DNA from 2 places in the Bacillus sp. JJ1533 genome. Region 1 is predicted to be linked to the other one. Evidence: riboswitches for the same ligand, from Rfam matches in the RefSeq annotation. Region 1 holds a riboswitch; the other holds the start of a gene.

What was found. Region 1 has a riboswitch for lysine ahead of V7138_RS01030 (transporter substrate-binding domain-containing protein). Riboswitches for the same ligand answer to the same signal wherever they lie in the genome.
Region 2: it holds a riboswitch for lysine, as region 1 does, so the genes downstream of both, V7138_RS20385 (Na+/H+ antiporter NhaC family protein) here and V7138_RS01030 (transporter substrate-binding domain-containing protein) in region 1, are expected to answer to the same signal.

The regions. Positions count from the first base shown of each region.
Region 1 is NZ_JBALOV010000002.1:106,523-115,464, forward strand. Features, by position in the region: gene V7138_RS01015 (ATP-binding cassette domain-containing protein) at 1-42, shown strand, start outside; gene V7138_RS01020 (APC family permease) at 102-1,493, opposite strand; gene V7138_RS01025 (MFS transporter) at 1,714-2,913, shown strand; lysine riboswitch at 3,071-3,252, shown strand; gene V7138_RS01030 (transporter substrate-binding domain-containing protein) at 3,355-4,191, shown strand; gene V7138_RS01035 (amino acid ABC transporter permease) at 4,242-4,988, shown strand; gene V7138_RS01040 (amino acid ABC transporter ATP-binding protein) at 5,005-5,745, shown strand; gene V7138_RS01045 (putative bifunctional diguanylate cyclase/phosphodiesterase) at 5,933-7,687, shown strand; gene V7138_RS01050 (DUF2935 domain-containing protein) at 7,763-8,608, opposite strand; gene V7138_RS01055 (cation diffusion facilitator family transporter) at 8,759-8,942, opposite strand, start outside.
Region 2 is NZ_JBALOV010000038.1:46,224-55,165, forward strand. Features, by position in the region: gene V7138_RS20360 (ABC transporter ATP-binding protein) at 1-288, opposite strand, end outside; gene V7138_RS20365 (ABC transporter ATP-binding protein) at 281-1,069, opposite strand; gene V7138_RS20370 (branched-chain amino acid ABC transporter permease) at 1,071-2,006, opposite strand; gene V7138_RS20375 (branched-chain amino acid ABC transporter permease) at 2,016-2,891, opposite strand; gene V7138_RS20380 (ABC transporter substrate-binding protein) at 3,031-4,236, opposite strand; gene V7138_RS20385 (Na+/H+ antiporter NhaC family protein) at 4,601-6,184, opposite strand; lysine riboswitch at 6,305-6,488, opposite strand; gene yunB (sporulation protein YunB) at 6,622-7,380, opposite strand; gene V7138_RS20395 (YunC family protein) at 7,474-7,776, opposite strand; gene V7138_RS20400 (bifunctional metallophosphatase/5'-nucleotidase) at 7,888-8,942, opposite strand, start outside.

The sequences.
Region 1 (8,942 bases):
GCGAAATGGTTAAAGAATGCAGTTAGTAAACAATTTAATTAAAAATGAATTAGCATAAAAAAATGAGCTTACATTGTCCTAACGTAAGCTCACTTTTGAATTTATTCTTTATTCATCACACTATGTTTTTTACCATAAGCAAAATAGAAAAGCAGTCCCAAAAGGAACCAAACACCGCAAGCAATCCAGGTAAAGACGGAGAGCTGAGTCATTAAAAATAAACATAACAAGAATGAACAAATCGGTATGAGTGGAAAGAACGGTACTTTAAAACCAATGGAGGGTATATTCTTATTTTTTCGCAGGTAAATAACTCCGAGAGAAACGACTGTAAAAGCTAGTAATGTTCCCATGTTAACCAGTTCTGCTAGCTTGGATAACGGAACGAAACCGGCGCAAAATGCGACAAGTGCTGCAAATACCCATGTATTTTTTACGGGTGTTTTATATCTTTTACTAAGCTCATTCATGCTTTTCGGCAGCAACCCGTCACGTCCAAACGCGTAAAGAAGTCTAGTTCCGCCGTAGGACATAACGAGGATTACTGTCATCATCCCTACAACAGCACCGAGTGAAATAATACCTGCCACCCAATCTTGATGAACCATTTGCATCACGAAGCTAACGGGATCACTAACATTTAACTTTGTATAGGAAACCATCCCAGTCAAGACGAGGGAAACAGCTCCATAAAGAATTGTACAAATAACTAATGATCCAATAATTCCTATTGGCATATTACGTTGTGGGTTCTTTACCTCTTCGGCAGCTGACGATACTGCATCGAAGCCAAGATAAGCGAAGAAAACAAGTGCTGCCCCACTGATAACGCCATTTATTCCGAAGGGCATTATTGGTTGCCAATTAGCAGGCTCTACATAAAAAATACCTACTCCAATAAATAAGAGAATAACACCTATTTTTATAAATACCATGATCATATTAACCTTTGTAGATTCCTTTATTCCGAGCGTTAATAAAAATGCAGTGGCAAATATGATGGCGATAGCAGGTATATTTACATAAGTACCCTCTGCTGGATTAAAAGAACCAGAGATAGCCTTTGGAAGGGTGATATTAAAGCCTTCTAACAAAGCACTTAAATAAGCAGACCATCCAGTTGCAACCGCTGCAACCGCTAAACCGTATTCTAACAATAAAGCCCATCCAACTAACCAAGCGACTACTTCTCCAAATATAATGTAAACATACGTATATGCACTGCCCGTTACTGGTACAGACGAAGAAAACTCTGAATAACACATCGCTGCGAATGCACAGACAATTGCAGCTATAATAAAGGAAAATACAATACCTGGTCCAGCGTGCTCTGCAGCTACTGTCCCTGGAAGGATGAAAATACCTGTTCCGACAATGGCTCCTACTCCAAGCAGCATTAAGTCAAATGCTCCTAACGTTTGTGGCAGCTGGATTTCCCCCTTGTTTTTAAGTAAATCCCCGAGATTTTTTTTCCTGAATAATACATCTTTCATGCTGTAACCTCATTTTTTTGAAATATGTAAAAATACTATATGTTAATGGATAAAAGGTCAACCACTTTTGTCGAATTACCAATATTTTTGTCGAATGATAAATTGTGATTATAGGGTTCATACTAAATAAATATCATGAAAAAATGTCTTGTCTTTTCGAATAAAGCCGATTATAGTAAGGTGGTAATGACAACTGACAAGACACTAGGGAGGGTAAATCATGTCAGAAAAAACAATCTCGAAGCGGAAGCTTCTTGGTATTGCAGGGCTCGGCTGGATGTTTGATGCCATGGATGTCGGAATGCTTTCGTTTATAATTGCAGCACTGCACACTGATTGGGGTTTGACGCCTCAACAGATGGGGTGGATCGGAAGTGTGAACTCAATCGGAATGGCTGTCGGCGCTCTTCTTTTCGGCTTATGGGCGGATAGAATTGGCAGGAAGAATATATTTATTATCACCTTATTATTATTTTCACTTGCGAGTGGTCTTTCAGCATTTACAACAACTCTCTTTGTATTTTTAGTTCTGCGTTTTTTTGTCGGGATGGGGCTTGGTGGAGAATTGCCTGTTGCTTCAACCCTCGTATCTGAGAGTGTGGCGGCGAAAGAACGTGGAAGAGTAGTTGTTCTGCTTGAAAGTTTTTGGGCTTTTGGTTGGTTACTTGCAGCACTTATTTCTTATTTTATAATTCCTTCATATGGCTGGCGTGTCGCACTTATTATTAGTGCTTTACCTGCCTTTTATGCTATCTACTTAAGGCTGAAGCTTCCGGACTCTCCAGCGTTTTCGCGCCAGAAAGTAGAGAAAAGGACGATTGTCCAGAACATCAGAGATGTATGGTCGAAGAAGTATACACGCTCCACATTTGTACTTTGGGTGGTCTGGTTCACGGTTGTTTTTTCATACTATGGAATGTTCCTTTGGTTACCAAGTGTAATGGTGATGAAAGGATTTAGTATGATTCAAAGCTTTGAATATGTTTTAATCATGACCCTTGCTCAGCTTCCGGGTTATTTTACAGCTGCATGGCTGATTGAACGAGTAGGAAGAAAGTTTGTACTTGTTACGTATTTATTAGGAACGGCAGGTGCCGCCCTTGTTTTCGGACAGGCAGAAACGACTGCAGTTCTCATCGTTTCAGGTATCTTTTTATCATTCTTCAACCTTGGTGCATGGGGGGCTTTATATGCTTATACTCCAGAACAATATCCTGCCGTCATTCGTGGGACAGGAGCTGGTATGGCCGCGGCAATTGGACGTGTAGGTGGGATTCTTGGACCGCTCCTTGTTGGTACTCTTGTTTCTGCAGGGCAATCAATTAGTTTCATTTTTACGCTGTTTTGCATAAGCATTGTGATCGGTGTGATTGTACTTGCCTTTTTTGGGAAAGAAACAAAGCAGATTGAATTAACCTAGAAGAAAGAGCTGCCACAGACTCAAAAGCTTATTTGTTTTCCCACATATAACAAGTTGAAATAGTGGTTTACTAGATATTGCTAATAAATAATGGTTGACGGCTTTATAGATATTATTGTAGTATAAAAATTAATTGAATAAGACCTCACTTTTTCAATAGTGAGGTAGAGGCGCGATATTTAACAGTCTTTAGTGGAGTTTGAGAAGCAGTGATGCTAAGGAGAAGGAAATGTCGCCGAAGTGTGTAATATTCTCGGTATTACATGCTGGGTCTGTAGTTAAGAGCTGCAGGACTGTCTCAATAAACCCCCAGGTTTATTGAGTTGTGCTATCTCATTTGGGATAAAAGAGAGGACTTTAGGGAAACGATACAGCGACCTGAGTATATCTCGGGTCGCTTTTTTGTGTCGAAATTTATCAAAAAATAGGAGGAAATACAACATGAGAAATAAAATATCATTATTCATAGTTTTATTGATTTCATCCATTCTATTATTAGCAGGATGTGGGACAAGTAATAGTTCTGATTCTGGATCGTCAGAGGATAAGATATTTAAGGTAGGCCTTGAAGCAGGTTATGCGCCATTTAACTGGACTCAAAACGATGATTCGAACGGTGCTGTTAAAATTCAGGGCTCGAAAGAATATGCGGGTGGATATGACGTAGAAATCGCAAAAAAAGTCGCTGAAGGATTAGGTAAAGAATTAGTTATTGTCAAAACGGAGTGGGATGGACTTGTTCCAGCTTTAACATCAGGGAAAATTGATGCCATCATAGCTGGTATGTCACCGACAGCAGAACGTAAAGAAGCCATTGATTTTTCAAGTAATTACTATACATCCAATTTAGTGATGGTTGTAAAGAAAGGCAGCAAATATGAAAATGCTACTTCTATTCAAGATTTCAATGGAGCAAAAATAACAGCTCAGTTAAATACATTCCACTACTCAGTGATTGATCAAATTGAAGGCGTTGAGAAGAAAACGGCGATGGACAACTTCCCAGCGATGAGAGTTGCTCTTGAATCAGGAATGATTGATGGATATGTTTCTGAGCGTCCTGAAGGAATTAGTGCTTCATCTGCGAATGAGAACTTTGTCATGGTTGAGTTTGAAGAAGGATTTAAAACATCTCCAGATGATACAGCAATTGCTGTTGGAGTTCAAAAGGGCAGTGAATTAACAGATAAAATTAATGAAGTTTTAGCTGGTATTTCAGAAGAAGAACGTACAAGCATTATGGATTCAGCGATTAAAAATCAACCGGCAGCACAATAACACTTACGAGAAACCAGCTGTATGGTTTATAGAATTAGGGAGGAAATAAGATGAGTTTTGAGTGGGTCATTCGAATAATCACAGAAAACTGGCCAATGTTCCTTCGGGGTGCAGGTGTAACACTTTTGATTGCTTTAATTGGGACAATTTTTGGGGCAGTGATTGGATTGTTTGCAGGAGTGATTCGAACAATTCCAATGCCTGAACGTGGAGTGAACAAAGTCATTTTAAAAGTGATTAATGCTATCCTCTCCATTTATATCGAATTCTTCCGTGGAACACCGATGATTGTACAAGCAATGGTCATTTATTATGGTTCGGCGTTAGCATTTGACATTGATATGAATGTGTTTGTTGCTGCGATTATTGTTGTATCAATTAATACAGGAGCTTATATGGCTGAGTATGTTCGTGGTGGGATTGTTTCAATCGATAAAGGCCAGTTTGAAGCCGCACATGCGATTGGAATGAATCATTTCCAAACGATGTGGAATGTTGTATTACCACAGGTTATCCGAAATATTCTACCTGCAACAGGTAATCAATTTGTCATTAACATTAAAGATACGTCCGTTCTGAATGTGATTTCTGTTACAGAATTGTATTTCGTGACAAAATCGATTTCAGGCAATAATTTTAGATATTTTGAATCATTTTTCGTAGCATGTATGATCTATTTTGTGATGACCTTTATTGTTACTAGAATACTATTATACTTTGAAAAAAAATTAGATGGTTCTGATAACTATACGATGATTGGAAACGATAGACCATTACAAGCAAATCAAAATAACTGAAGAAGGAGGAGAGAAAATGGAAAAGATGATTGATATTCAACATTTAAACAAATCCTTTGGAACGCATGAAGTATTAAAAGATATTGATTTCTCCGTCAATAAAGGAGAGGTAGTCTCCATAATCGGTTCCTCAGGATCTGGTAAATCTACTCTTCTTCGTTGTATTAATCTATTAGAAAAACCAAGTGGCGGACAAATTATCTATGATGGTGAAAATATATTAAATGACAAGCATGATGTCGCTTCTTATCGAAGACATTTAGGGATGGTTTTCCAACAATTTAACTTATTTAATAATCATAATGTCCTTGGCAATTGTGTGGTTGGTCAAATAAAAGTACTGAAACGCTCTAAGGAAGAAGCGGAACGAGTAGCGATGAAGTATTTGAAGGTTGTTGGTATGGATAAATATATTAATGCCAAGCCCAAGCAATTATCAGGTGGGCAAAAGCAACGTGTGGCCATCGCAAGAGCTCTTTCCATGGAACCAGATGTGATGTTATTTGATGAACCAACTTCAGCCCTTGATCCGGAAATGGTAGGAGAAGTTCTGAGAGTCATGAAGGAACTCGCTGAATCTGGTCTTACGATGTTAATCGTAACGCACGAAATGGAATTCGCAAAAGAAGTATCGGACCGAGTTGTGTTTATGGACAAGGGTGTCATTGCAGAAGAAGGAAGCCCAGAGCAAATTTTCAATAATCCAACACAAGCCCGTACTAGGGAATTCCTAAAACGTACATTAGTACGATCATAACGAAAAAACTAGACAGTACATGTAAATAATCACAATCATATCGGCCTCGGATTCGAGGCCGATATTGTTTTTGAAAAACATCTTGAATTAAAGAGTCTTGAAATTGATGCAAATAACATTTGGTGCTACAATATAGTCATTCAAATAAACAATTGAAACTTTAAGGGAGTTTAATAAAGTGGAAAATATGAATAGTAGAGTAGATTATATGGGCAAATCCATAAGTTCTGATAGAGAAGCACAAAAACAAGCAGAAGAGGAACAAAACGAGAAATATAGATTAATTGCGGAAAACACAACAGATTTAATTAGTCTTATCGAAGTGGACGGCTCTTTTCAATACACCTCTCCTTCCTTTGAAGCGATTTTAAAATATGACTTAGCTGCGATCAAACAACAAAATCTCTTCGATCTAATCCATCCGGATGATCAAGCGATGGTTAACAAGGAAATAAGGATTTTTTGCAAGCGAAAAAAAACAGTGAGACATATTGAAATTCGTATCCGTGATAACAAAGGGGATTATATTGATATCGAGGCCAGTTTTAGTGTCATCGACAAATCATCCTTTTCTAAAAATGATTTAATTCTCGTTGTCATGCGTGATATCCGATTCAGGAAGATATTCGAACAAAAAATATATCACTTGGCTTTTCATGACACATTAACAAATTTACCGAATCGACGTTCTTTTATGAACGAATTAAATAGAGAAATTCTTGACAGGAAACGCAGAGCTTCGTCGTCTAAAATGTCAGTACTATTCATTGATCTAGATAATTTTAAATCAATTAACGATCAGTGGGGTCATGATGTAGGTGATCAAGTTTTAATTGAAGCCGCTAGAATAATAAAAGATGCAATTCGCCCTAGCGATCTAGCAGGTCGGGTAGGCGGCGATGAATTTATTGTATTGTTAAAGGATATAAAAGATGAAGATGATTTAAAAAAATATGTGACACGAATACTGAAGAAATTTAACTCTCCAATCACCATTTCTGGGCAGGAGCATATTATGACATGCAGTATTGGGGTTGCTACCTATCCTATCGACGGTGACACTTCAAAGGAACTAATTAAGAATGCAGATGATGCCCTTTACAGTGTTAAAAATAAAGGGAAGAATCATTATTTACTTTTTAATAGTGAAATTAAAAATGAATCTTTAGAACGTAGATTGCTCGAAAATGCATTGAGAGTTGGTATAAAAGAAGAACAATTTTATTTGGAATACCAGCCTAAACTAAATATTTCTACTAAACAATTAATTGGTATGGAGGCTTTGGTGAGATGGAAACATCCTGAGCTAGGTACGATACCTCCTGGTAAATTTATATCATTGGCTGAAGAAACGGGATTAATTGTTCCTTTAGGGGAATGGATCTTACGAGAAAGCTGTAGGCAAATGAAGAAATGGCAAGAAATTGGCCATCAATCATTGGTCATTTCGGTCAATGTTTCGATCCGACAGCTTGAGGATACTAATTTTATTCCTTCAGTAAAGAAAATACTAAAAGAAACGAATTTAGACCCAAAATGGCTTGAAATTGAAGTGACAGAAAGTGTATTTATGGATGTGAATGATGCTGCGTCCGTCCTTGAGGAAATCCGCCAATTGGGAATACAAATTTCAATTGATGATTTCGGAACAGGGTATAGTTCGCTTAGTTATCTTAAGCATCTGCCGATAGATACACTAAAGGTCGATGCCTCATTCATTAAAGATATTCATGTAAATGAAGAAAGTAAAGCCATTGTAAAATCGGTTTTAACACTGGCAACAACTTTAGGTTTAAATGTAATTGCTGAAGGAATCGAAATTCAGGAACATGTTAATGCACTAAATAAGGATGGCTTATTGTTTGGACAAGGTTTTTATTTTAGTAAACCATTGAATAGTGAGGCGTTTGAGGAGTATATGGTTGCGGAACTGAATGTCTGAGTGGGACAAGGGGACAAGGTTTCACTTCCCGTTTAACTGGTGGAAAAGTGTACCTGGCCCTTGTCCCTAGATGTATTACCTTGGTTGAGGGTTGACGCTCGTAAGATGAGCATCAAACATATCAATTATTTCTAGGAACCTATCAGCTTCACGGAAAACATGGTCTGCTAATAACGGATGAATGATACTCTTTATTTTACATTGTTCGATTAGATCACGTGCTGTTTTCTTGAAGTCGCGAAGTGATGCGACAGAAACACGATTTTGATCCAGAAATTGATCTAATAGCGGAACAGTTTGGGATTGTGGCCTCATAGATTCTAAATCTCTTGCTTGATACATTAATTGATCAAAATCATTACTAAAATTTCGGGCCATATCAACTAACTTCCTCTCGGATGGATCCAACAAATGGCCAATAAATTTTGCATGATCAGCCATTATTCGTAAGAAGAAGACATTTTCTTTAATAATAGCTTCAGGAAGTGGCTTAAGTTTACCTTCATTTAATTCTATTAATCTTTTTCGAAAATAATTTGCCTCCCTGCTTGTATGGTCAACAAGGAGAGGGAAATTGTTTGCCCCTGGAAGTTTACATGTGAGAATTAAACCTAATATTTTTCGTTTAAATGCAAATATACCAGTTGCGGCTTGCTGTACTTCCGAATTAAATTTCCTTATTTGTTCAGGATCGGTTTGATTGGAAAGGGAATGTGCCATTTGTTCAATGTGTTCGAATATGCGGTAAAATTGATTGGCTTCTTGGATTAACTGAGTGTCTTCGGCTCTAAAACCTAATCGGAGAAATAAAGAATGTTCTTTCATAATCCTAGACCAAAAACGAATTTCATTTAAAGATCGCTCTACAAACATTCCTGAAGTGACGCCGGTATCGGCATGCAAATCTTTATTTCTATTCATTCCAATCCCTCCAATAATCCCAACGATTTACTCTATTCATATGAAATAATGAATAGGAATATACCGGCATTTAATTAGAATGACCTATGCTAAACGAATTAAATAATTGAAGGATATAAGAGCCAATATGTCCTGATTAAAAATGATTATTCAATTCATAATTAACGTATCATCTCCAACTGGCTCAACATGCACATGAACATCGAAAACATTATGTTGCTTCATTAAACTGCTTTCTACTTTTGAAGATATTTCATGTGCCTCTGTAATATCTAAATGATTCGGAACAGATATCACAACATCCACGACATTGCTATTTCCATAAGTCCTGCCC
Region 2 (8,942 bases), on a different contig from region 1:
ATTTTCTTCGACTGTCATATTGGCAAAAACGCGTCGCCCCTCTGGTACATGGGATATTCCTGCCTTCACAATCCCTTGAGCAGCCTTCCCGCCGATTGATTCACCCAAATATTGAATCGTTCCATTTTTGGGTTTTAAAAGTCCTGATAAAGTTTTCAAAAGGGTACTTTTTCCAGCTCCATTTGCACCAATTAATGTAACGACTTCACCCTCATTTACTTCTAAGGAAACACCTTTGAGCGCTTGAATATTTCCGTAAAAAACATCGATTTGATCAACTTTAAGCATGGTCTTTTGTAACCTCCTCACCTAAGTAAGCCTCGATGACTTTCGGATGATTACGAACTTCTTCTGGCGTCCCTTGAGCAATTAGTTGTCCATGATCTAAGACATATATTCTTTCGCAAATACCCATAACTAAACTCATATCATGTTCAATCAATAAAATTGTTATGTTTAATTCATTACGGATAAGAGCAATTAATTCCATTAATTCATTTGTCTCTTGTGGGTTCATACCAGCTGCCGGTTCATCAAGCAGTAACAGCTTAGGACCAGCTGCTAAAGCTCTGGCAATTTCTAATCTTCTTTGCTTACCATATGGAAGGTTTTTTGCTTTTTCATCCTTAAACGATTCTAATTGAAAAATTTTCAGAAACTCAATAGACTTTTCCTCCATCTCTTTTTCCCCTGAGAAGTGAGATGGAAGTCGCAGAATCGAGCTGATGATAGAATGTTTTGCCAATGAATGGTAAGCAACCTTAACATTATCTAAAACAGATAGCTCATTAAAAAGACGTATATTTTGAAAGGTACGACTTATTCCAAGACGTGTTACCTTATAAGGAGGCAAACCATTAAGACGTTTACCCTCTAACAGAATTTCCCCTTCAGTTGGAACATAAACACCTGTTAGCAGATTAAAGCTTGTTGTTTTTCCAGCTCCATTTGGTCCAATGAGCCCAACAAGCTCTCCTTGGTTAATTTCCATATTAAACCCGGAAACCGCTTTAAGCCCGCCAAACTGTATACCAGCGTCATGTACCTGAAGTAACGGTGATTGGCCCATGCTAGTTGCCTCCTTTCGCGCTTTTCCACTTGAAAAGATCCGTAATTTCACGTGTACCCATTAAGCCTTGAGGGCGGTATAGCATCACGATAACTAATACAAGACTGTACATAATCATTCGTGTTTCCGGATAATCCTGTAAAAATGTCGACACTAATGTTAATAGAATAGCTGAAATAACAGCGCCAGATAAACTTCCAAGTCCCCCAAGAACCACAAAAATAAGAATATCAAAGGATTTTAAGAAGCCAAAGTTTGTAGGCTGAATAATATAGAAGTTATGTGAATACAATCCACCGGCAACACCTGCAAAGAAAGAGCCGAGCGCAAAGGCAATTACCTTATAGTATGTTGTGTTAATCCCCATCGCATCAGCTGCAATTTCATTTTCACGTACAGAAATACACGCTCTTCCATGTCTCGAGTTGGTGAAATTCATAATCACTATGATTGTAATGAATAAACATATAAACGTATAAGTCCAGGTTGTTAAATGTGAAACTTGCATTCCTGCTGCTCCACCTACATAATCAATATTTAAGAATACAATCCGGATAATTTCCCCAAACCCTAATGTTGCAATGGCCAAATAATCACCTTTCAAACGAAGACTCGGTATTCCGACAATGAGACCAGCTAAAGCTGCTACAATTCCGCCAACTAATAATGCTACGGGAAACGGCAGTTGAAGCTTCATGGTCATGATGGCTGATATATAGGCCCCTACTGCTAAAAATCCTGCATGTCCTATTGAAAATTGTCCGGTAATCCCAATTACTAAATGGAGGCTGACTGCCAAAATGATGTTAATGCCGATAAAGATGAGTGTGTTTGAATAATATGGATTCAAGATCCCAGCATTAATCAGAAATTGTACCGTACCGTATACGACGAATGAAATAATAAAAAACAGCCAAAATCCTTTTGCCTTTTTCATCATTTTCACCTACACCTTCTCTCTAGCATTTTTACCAAAGATGCCCGATGGTCTAAATAATAGTATCAAAATGAGAATGATAAATGCTGCAGCGTCGCGCCATAGCGAAAAACCTAATGCACTTACAACTGTTTCAACTACACCGAGAACAAGCCCACCAACCATTGCTCCGGGAATAATCCCAATTCCGCCTAAAACGGCCGCAACGAATGCCTTTAAACCTGGAATAATCCCCATTAATGGATCAATTTTTGTATAATAAATACCAAAAATAACACCTGCTGCTCCTGCCATCGCAGAACCAATGGCAAAAGTTGCAGAAATTGTAGTGTTCACATTAATTCCCATTAGACGAGCTGCATCCATATCATGAGAGACTGCACGCATCGCCTTCCCAATTTTCGTTTTGTGAACAATAAATTGCAAAATAACCATTAAAATAATAGAAACGGAAAGAATTAATAGAGATTGGCTGCTGATTTGCGCACCAAAAATTTCAAAGGACTTGTTTGGTAATACATTGGGATATGCCTCTGGCTGTGCACCACGAACATAGATGACCCCATATTCAATGAGTAAGGAAACACCGATTGCCGTTATTAATGCTGCTATTCGCGTTGCATTCCGCAATCGCTTATATGCGATTCTTTCAATAAGCACTCCAAATATTGCACAAACAGTCATGGCCAGTAGTAATGCCGGGAAAAAACCCAGTCCCCAGCCTGTTATAGCATAAAATCCAACAAATGCTCCTATCATAAAAACATCGCCATGGGCAAAGTTAATTAATTTTATAATTCCATACACCATCGTATACCCAAGAGCGATTAGTGCATAAATACTGCCGAGTGAAATACCGTTAATTATTTGCTGTACCCATTCCATGAACTCTCACTCCTTTTAAGAAACGCGTATAAGCCTTTGCATTGATGCTTATTGAAATTTTGCTTTAACTGAACAATTAACGTAATATGGGAAAGAAAAATGGGAGGATAGATAATCCCCCCATCTCTCCTGGTTAATCTTAAGGATTAACTTTAGATTTGAATTCTTGCTTACCATCAACATATTCTAAAACGGATGCAGATTTTATGAGATGGTGATTTTCGTCAACTGTAATGGTTCCAGTAATTAAAGATAAATCTTTAGTTGCAGCAAGAGCATCTTTAATTTTCTCTGAATCTGAAGTACTGCCCGCACGTTTCATTGCATCAACAAGTAGGTAAACAGTGTCATATCCAAGTGCGTTAAATGCATCAGGAGATTTGCCATTATATTTGTCTCCAAAAGCTTTGACAAACTTTTGAATCGTTTCATCAGGATCACCAGAAGAATAGTGATTGATGATGTATGTGTTATTTAAGGCATCAGCTCCAGCTAGTTCCACAAGCTTTGGAGAATCCCAACCGTCCGCCCCCATTAATGGAACATCAATGCCCATTTCCCTAGCTTGCTTAACAATTAGGCCGACTTCTTCATAGTATCCAGGAATGAAGATATATTCAGGATTGGCAGCTTTAATACGAGTTAATGTAGAACGGAAATCAGTATCCTTTGCTACATACGATTCTTCAGCAACAATCGTACCCCCAGCCGCTTCGAATGTTTCTTTAAATGAAGCAGCAAGACCTTTTGCATAATCACTTGCATTATCAGCATAAATAGCAACATTTTTTACTTTCAGTTCATTTAGAGCAAAGTTAGCCGCAACTGTTCCTTGGAACGGGTCAATAAAAGCTGTACGGAATACATACTCATTTACTGTTCCATCTTCTTTTACCGTTACTGTTGGGCTTGTACCAGATGGTGAAATTAGAACCGTCTTGTTATCATTCGCAATCTGTGCTTGTGCCACGGTATTACCGCTTGTAGCTGCACCAATAATTGCTGTTACCTTATCTTGGCTAGTCAATTTGATGGCAGCGTTTGTTGCTTCAGCTGCATCAGATTTATTATCAACTTTAACAATTTCAATCTGTTTACCATCAACACCACCTGCTGCGTTGATTTCATCAACAGCTAGAGCTACCCCATCAGCAATTCCTGATCCATAAGATGCAACTCCACCTGAAAGCTCCAGGTTAGCACCAATTTTAATTGTATCTCCTCCTTTAGAAGATCCAGAGCCCTCTGATCCTGTTTCTGTAGAACCTCCGCCGCAACCGGCAAGGATTCCAGTCATAAGCGTTGTAGCCATTAAGACCGAAGTGATTTTTTTCTTAAAAACCATTTTCTTTCCCCCTTATACTTTTCTGATTGTTGAAGTAATTGTAGCTACAGATCGTAATACAAAGCTAGATTAATAGATAATAATCTAACCTTCTTACAAAGTCAGCTAAATTCCTATTTATATATGCATGTTAGGAATTTTGATATTTCTGACTACTCAATATAAGCATAGTATATTATTTTCCCACTAGTCTGTCAAAGCAATATTTTCGCAATAGTTAACTTTTTTGAAATATTTTTTACACTAGCATTTTTGAACTTTAATGTTTAAATATATGCTTATTCAAAAAAAAGAGACAAAGGTTCTAATCCCTTGTCTCTTACATATTTATTTACATTCAGTTATAAGACTTTAAATAGATTTATTATGCCTTTTCTCCGTTTTTCACTGTAATTACAAAAATAATAAATAATACTACTGTAGTAAGTAACCCTAACAATGTACTGTCGGTTAAACCAAGTACTACATACCCAAATGCTGCAATTACAGCAGAAATGATTGCATATGGAAGCTGTGTCATTACATGATCAATAAGATGACTTCCTGCACCTGTTGAAGAAAGAATCGTTGTATCTGAAATTGGTGAACAGTGGTCACCAAATACAGAACCGGCTAATACAGCTGCAAGAGCCGGCAGCATTAGATTAAGATCTGATGCTGCTACAATGTCCCCTGCTATTGGCAGCATCATTCCGAATGTTCCCCAAGATGTGCCTGTAGCGAATGCCATTATACCCGCTACAACAAATAGAATAACTGGTAAAAACGCAATATTTAAATGGGATTTTTCTACAAGACCTGCTAAATATTTTCCTGTTTCAATCTGACCAATTAAGTCAACAATCACCCATGCAAATACTAAAATATAGACAGCTGGAAGCATAGATTTAATACCCTCAATGATTCCTTTTGGTAGAAGACTGACGCTAATTGCACGTTTTCCATAGACCTGAACAAGGAACATAAGAAGTGTGACAACTATGCCAAACAATCCGCCGTATAACAGAGATCCTGTTACATCCGTGTTTTCCAAAACACTAATAATGGTAACATTGCCTTCTGATGCTTCATAGCCTGTCCAAAATAATGAACCAACTGTTCCAATAACTAATGCAACGATAGGCCAAACTAAGTCGCCTACAGACCCTTTTTCACTTTGAGGTAACTCCTGTTTTAGCTCACCTAGTACTGGCTTTTCAGGATCAACAACTTCGCCAGTTGTCATAGCTCGATTTTCATGAACCCTCATACTCCCAATATTAATATTAAATACAGCAACTGCAAAAACCATTAACATAGCTGAAATTACATATAAGTTCATTGGAATAATTTGTATAAAAGCCGATAAAGGTGAATAGTCGGTTATTCCGTGTGTTACTAAAATTGGGGCGATAATCGCAATAATATAAGCACCCCAGCTTGAAATCGGTGAGACCACACATATTGGTGCAGATGTTGAGTCGATAATATAAGCAAGCTTTGCGCGTGAAACCTTATTACGATCTGTGATAGGTCTGCTTACTTGCCCAACAGCTAACGCATTAAAGTAATCATCAATAAAAATAAGAATCCCTAAAACAGCAGCTAACAGCTGTGCACCTGTTCGTGTTTTAACCTTTGTTTGAGCCCACTCTCCAAAGGCTCGACTTCCACCAGAGATCGAGATGAAAGCAGTGATAATGCCTAAGAGGAATAAAAATAAGATAATATATACATTCCATGTATTAAGGGCGCCTTCTGAAACAACGACTCCTTTAAAGCTATTCCAAATTGTGAGACCAATGTTTTCAAGCCAAGCTCCGACAACTTCGTTTAATAAAACATTTCCGTGCAATACAACTGCGGCCGCTATTATTCCGACTCCAAGAGAAAGTAGGACTCTGCGGGTTAAAACCACCATTAACAGAGCAATAATCGGTGGGATAATTGAATAAATGGTTCCAGACATATTGTGTTCCTCCAAGTTTGATATTTCATGGAGAGCGTACGTGGTAAGAGAAAAAATAAAAAAGAGTAATGATAGAAAATAACTATCATTACTCTTGGTAATGTTATGTTATCCTCCATCACGATCAGTAGCTCTCCATTATAGATGCATCTCTATAATGACAGTGTTACCCTTTTTCAAGGCAACCCCAACAAAAATAACGTTGACAAGTTCATTTTTGCTTCGGCGAAAAGTCCTTTCAACTATGCTCCTCGTTGTCATCCTCACATAGTTTACTCATATTTTCCGCACCTCTACCTCATCGATCCGATAAGGTGGTGTTATTCACTTTTAGAATTCCTTTTGTAGTATAATTCATTACACTTTATAAAACAATTATTCTAGTATAGTATTTTTTTACATCCAGTTCCATTGCATAGCCCCTTTTGCTTTTGTTGCTAATTTGTTGGTATTTCAATAGAAGGTGATGAGTCGCTGCCATTGTTATAAAAATCAGGAACATCATGCAATATATTTTGATTGATTACTGGAACGATGGTTTCGATTTCTACTTCTCCCGTAGAAAACGGTAAAATAACCTGCATGGTAACAGTCGCTAAAACATTGTATTGAAACCATCCATTATTAATTCCCCACTCGTCAATTCTCCCCTGTGGCGTTGTTTCCCCAAAACCCACCATATGAAACCGAATCGGAATTTCCGGACCTAAGTTTCCTAAGATGGCATTGTTCGTTGCTTCTCCAAGGGGTACTTTAAAAACAAATCCTGTTTGCCCTGTTGCGTCATCTTTTTCAATTTCTAAATCGGGGTATTCAAGTTTACTTATATCTCCGTCATTCACGTATTTTAAATATTCCTCAATATTTCCAAGTGTTTTTGTTGCCATTCTATTGACAACTTGTGTGTTGTAACTAATTACCTTTCCCGTTTCATCTGTTTGAACGATACTCAAATCCTCTTGGATCAATTCTTCCTCATTTATTTGTTTGTTGATTGCATTTTTAATAACTGTAGCCGCTACCTTTTTTGTTTCATTCTCAGCATATGCCATAAGTGCAGGCTCAATCGCTTTGTTAATAATAAATAAACCGACGATCGTCGAAACGATAAAAAAAACAATAGTTATTAAAAAGACATAACGAAAAGGTAAAGGCCCTTTCCTTCTTGGTTGTAGGCGACGTCTGTATTTTGCCAAACGAAAATCCCCCCTTACATGCTATATGTATGCAAGTAAGAGGGGATGTACGATAATTATTTTTATTTGAATACCTTCTCAGGTGTTTGGATTTTAAATCATTTTTAGTAAGGCATCTTTGCCCTTCATGCCTACTGTAATTCCTCGATTCTCGGCTTCGTATGTGATTGATTCAAGAGGGGCATCCAGTAATTGCTCGATTGTACGAACACCAACAGCCCTACCAGCAATAATGCCTCGATCTTTAAGTTTTTCATTTAATAATGCAACGTCGAGAGCTCCACACATAATATAGCCATTTTCATTTGAGACTGCCATAAAATTTGTCTTAGGTAATTTCACAGTAATGGCTGTAAATTGATGATTATCAATCAAAATTGGTGTCATTGAGACCATTCCTAGCACACTCCTTTCCCTACTAAATTATGTGTGTGGGAAAAGAAATGTGTTAGAAATGGGTACTAGTTATAGACCTATCTTTTGCCTACATCTTTTGGCTAGGGATCATTAGACTGTTTGACCAATGGATTTTATTTTCTTTGCTAAAAGATCCCGTAAGAATTCTGGCATATAATATTTCTTATCTTTTGCGTCCCGTATAACAGGGAAAAGTAATCCGAAGGTGAACATATCAATAGTTGCAATTGAATATGTTTTATCTGGATTTAGCTCTTCTCCATTAATTTTAATTTGGATAATATGATCCACACCATCTGAAAACTTTGTCGTTTCGAGCTCTACTCCGTCATACACCATTTTACCCATAACCTTTCCACGAAAGCCCAAGCCCTTAATTCTTAGGTTTTCCATTTCGTCGGTGCTAGCCTGTAAAATGATTTCCTTCAGCTCATCACCTTTTAGCCAAACCTTACAAGGATTGATTGGATGTGGACAGATTCGATGAAGGTCTTCTCTCGTTACTTTTCCCATTTGAAGCGAGTCAAGCAATAGACCAGCATTGACCATCGATATGTCTCCATCACACCATTCACGGAGGACCTCAGCTAAAAGCCTAGAAAATGAGGTTTCAGCAAACCAATCGCTTGGTAATGGTTCATCGATTACTGCGATAACATCCTCTTTTAAAGTTTGTTTACTATCCACTAAATATTGTGACAGAACTTTATTCGTTTCATTGCTTTCTGGAAGTGATTTTGTTGGGATTACACTTGCTGTACTACCAATTAGCTTCTGTTGCAACGTATCAATTTCCAATGTGACATGACCAATATAATTTCCATATTTTTGTGCACAACAAAGCAGTGTATTGTTAATTCGTTTTCCGTTTTCTAGAAGGTGATGTGTATGCCCACCAAGGAGAACATCAACTTCTGGGAAGTCTCTGGCGATTTGTTCGTCTTCATTGATTCCTAAATGGGACAATAACAGAATCATGTCTGCTTTATTCTTTAATTCATCCAGTGTTTCCCTCAAAACAACTAGTGCGTCTTTAATATTCCATCCTAATAGCTTATACAATCCAATATAATGAACGGTTAAACCAATCATTCCGATTTTAAAACCACTTGGCAAGATGTAAATATCATAGGGAAGGGCCCAAC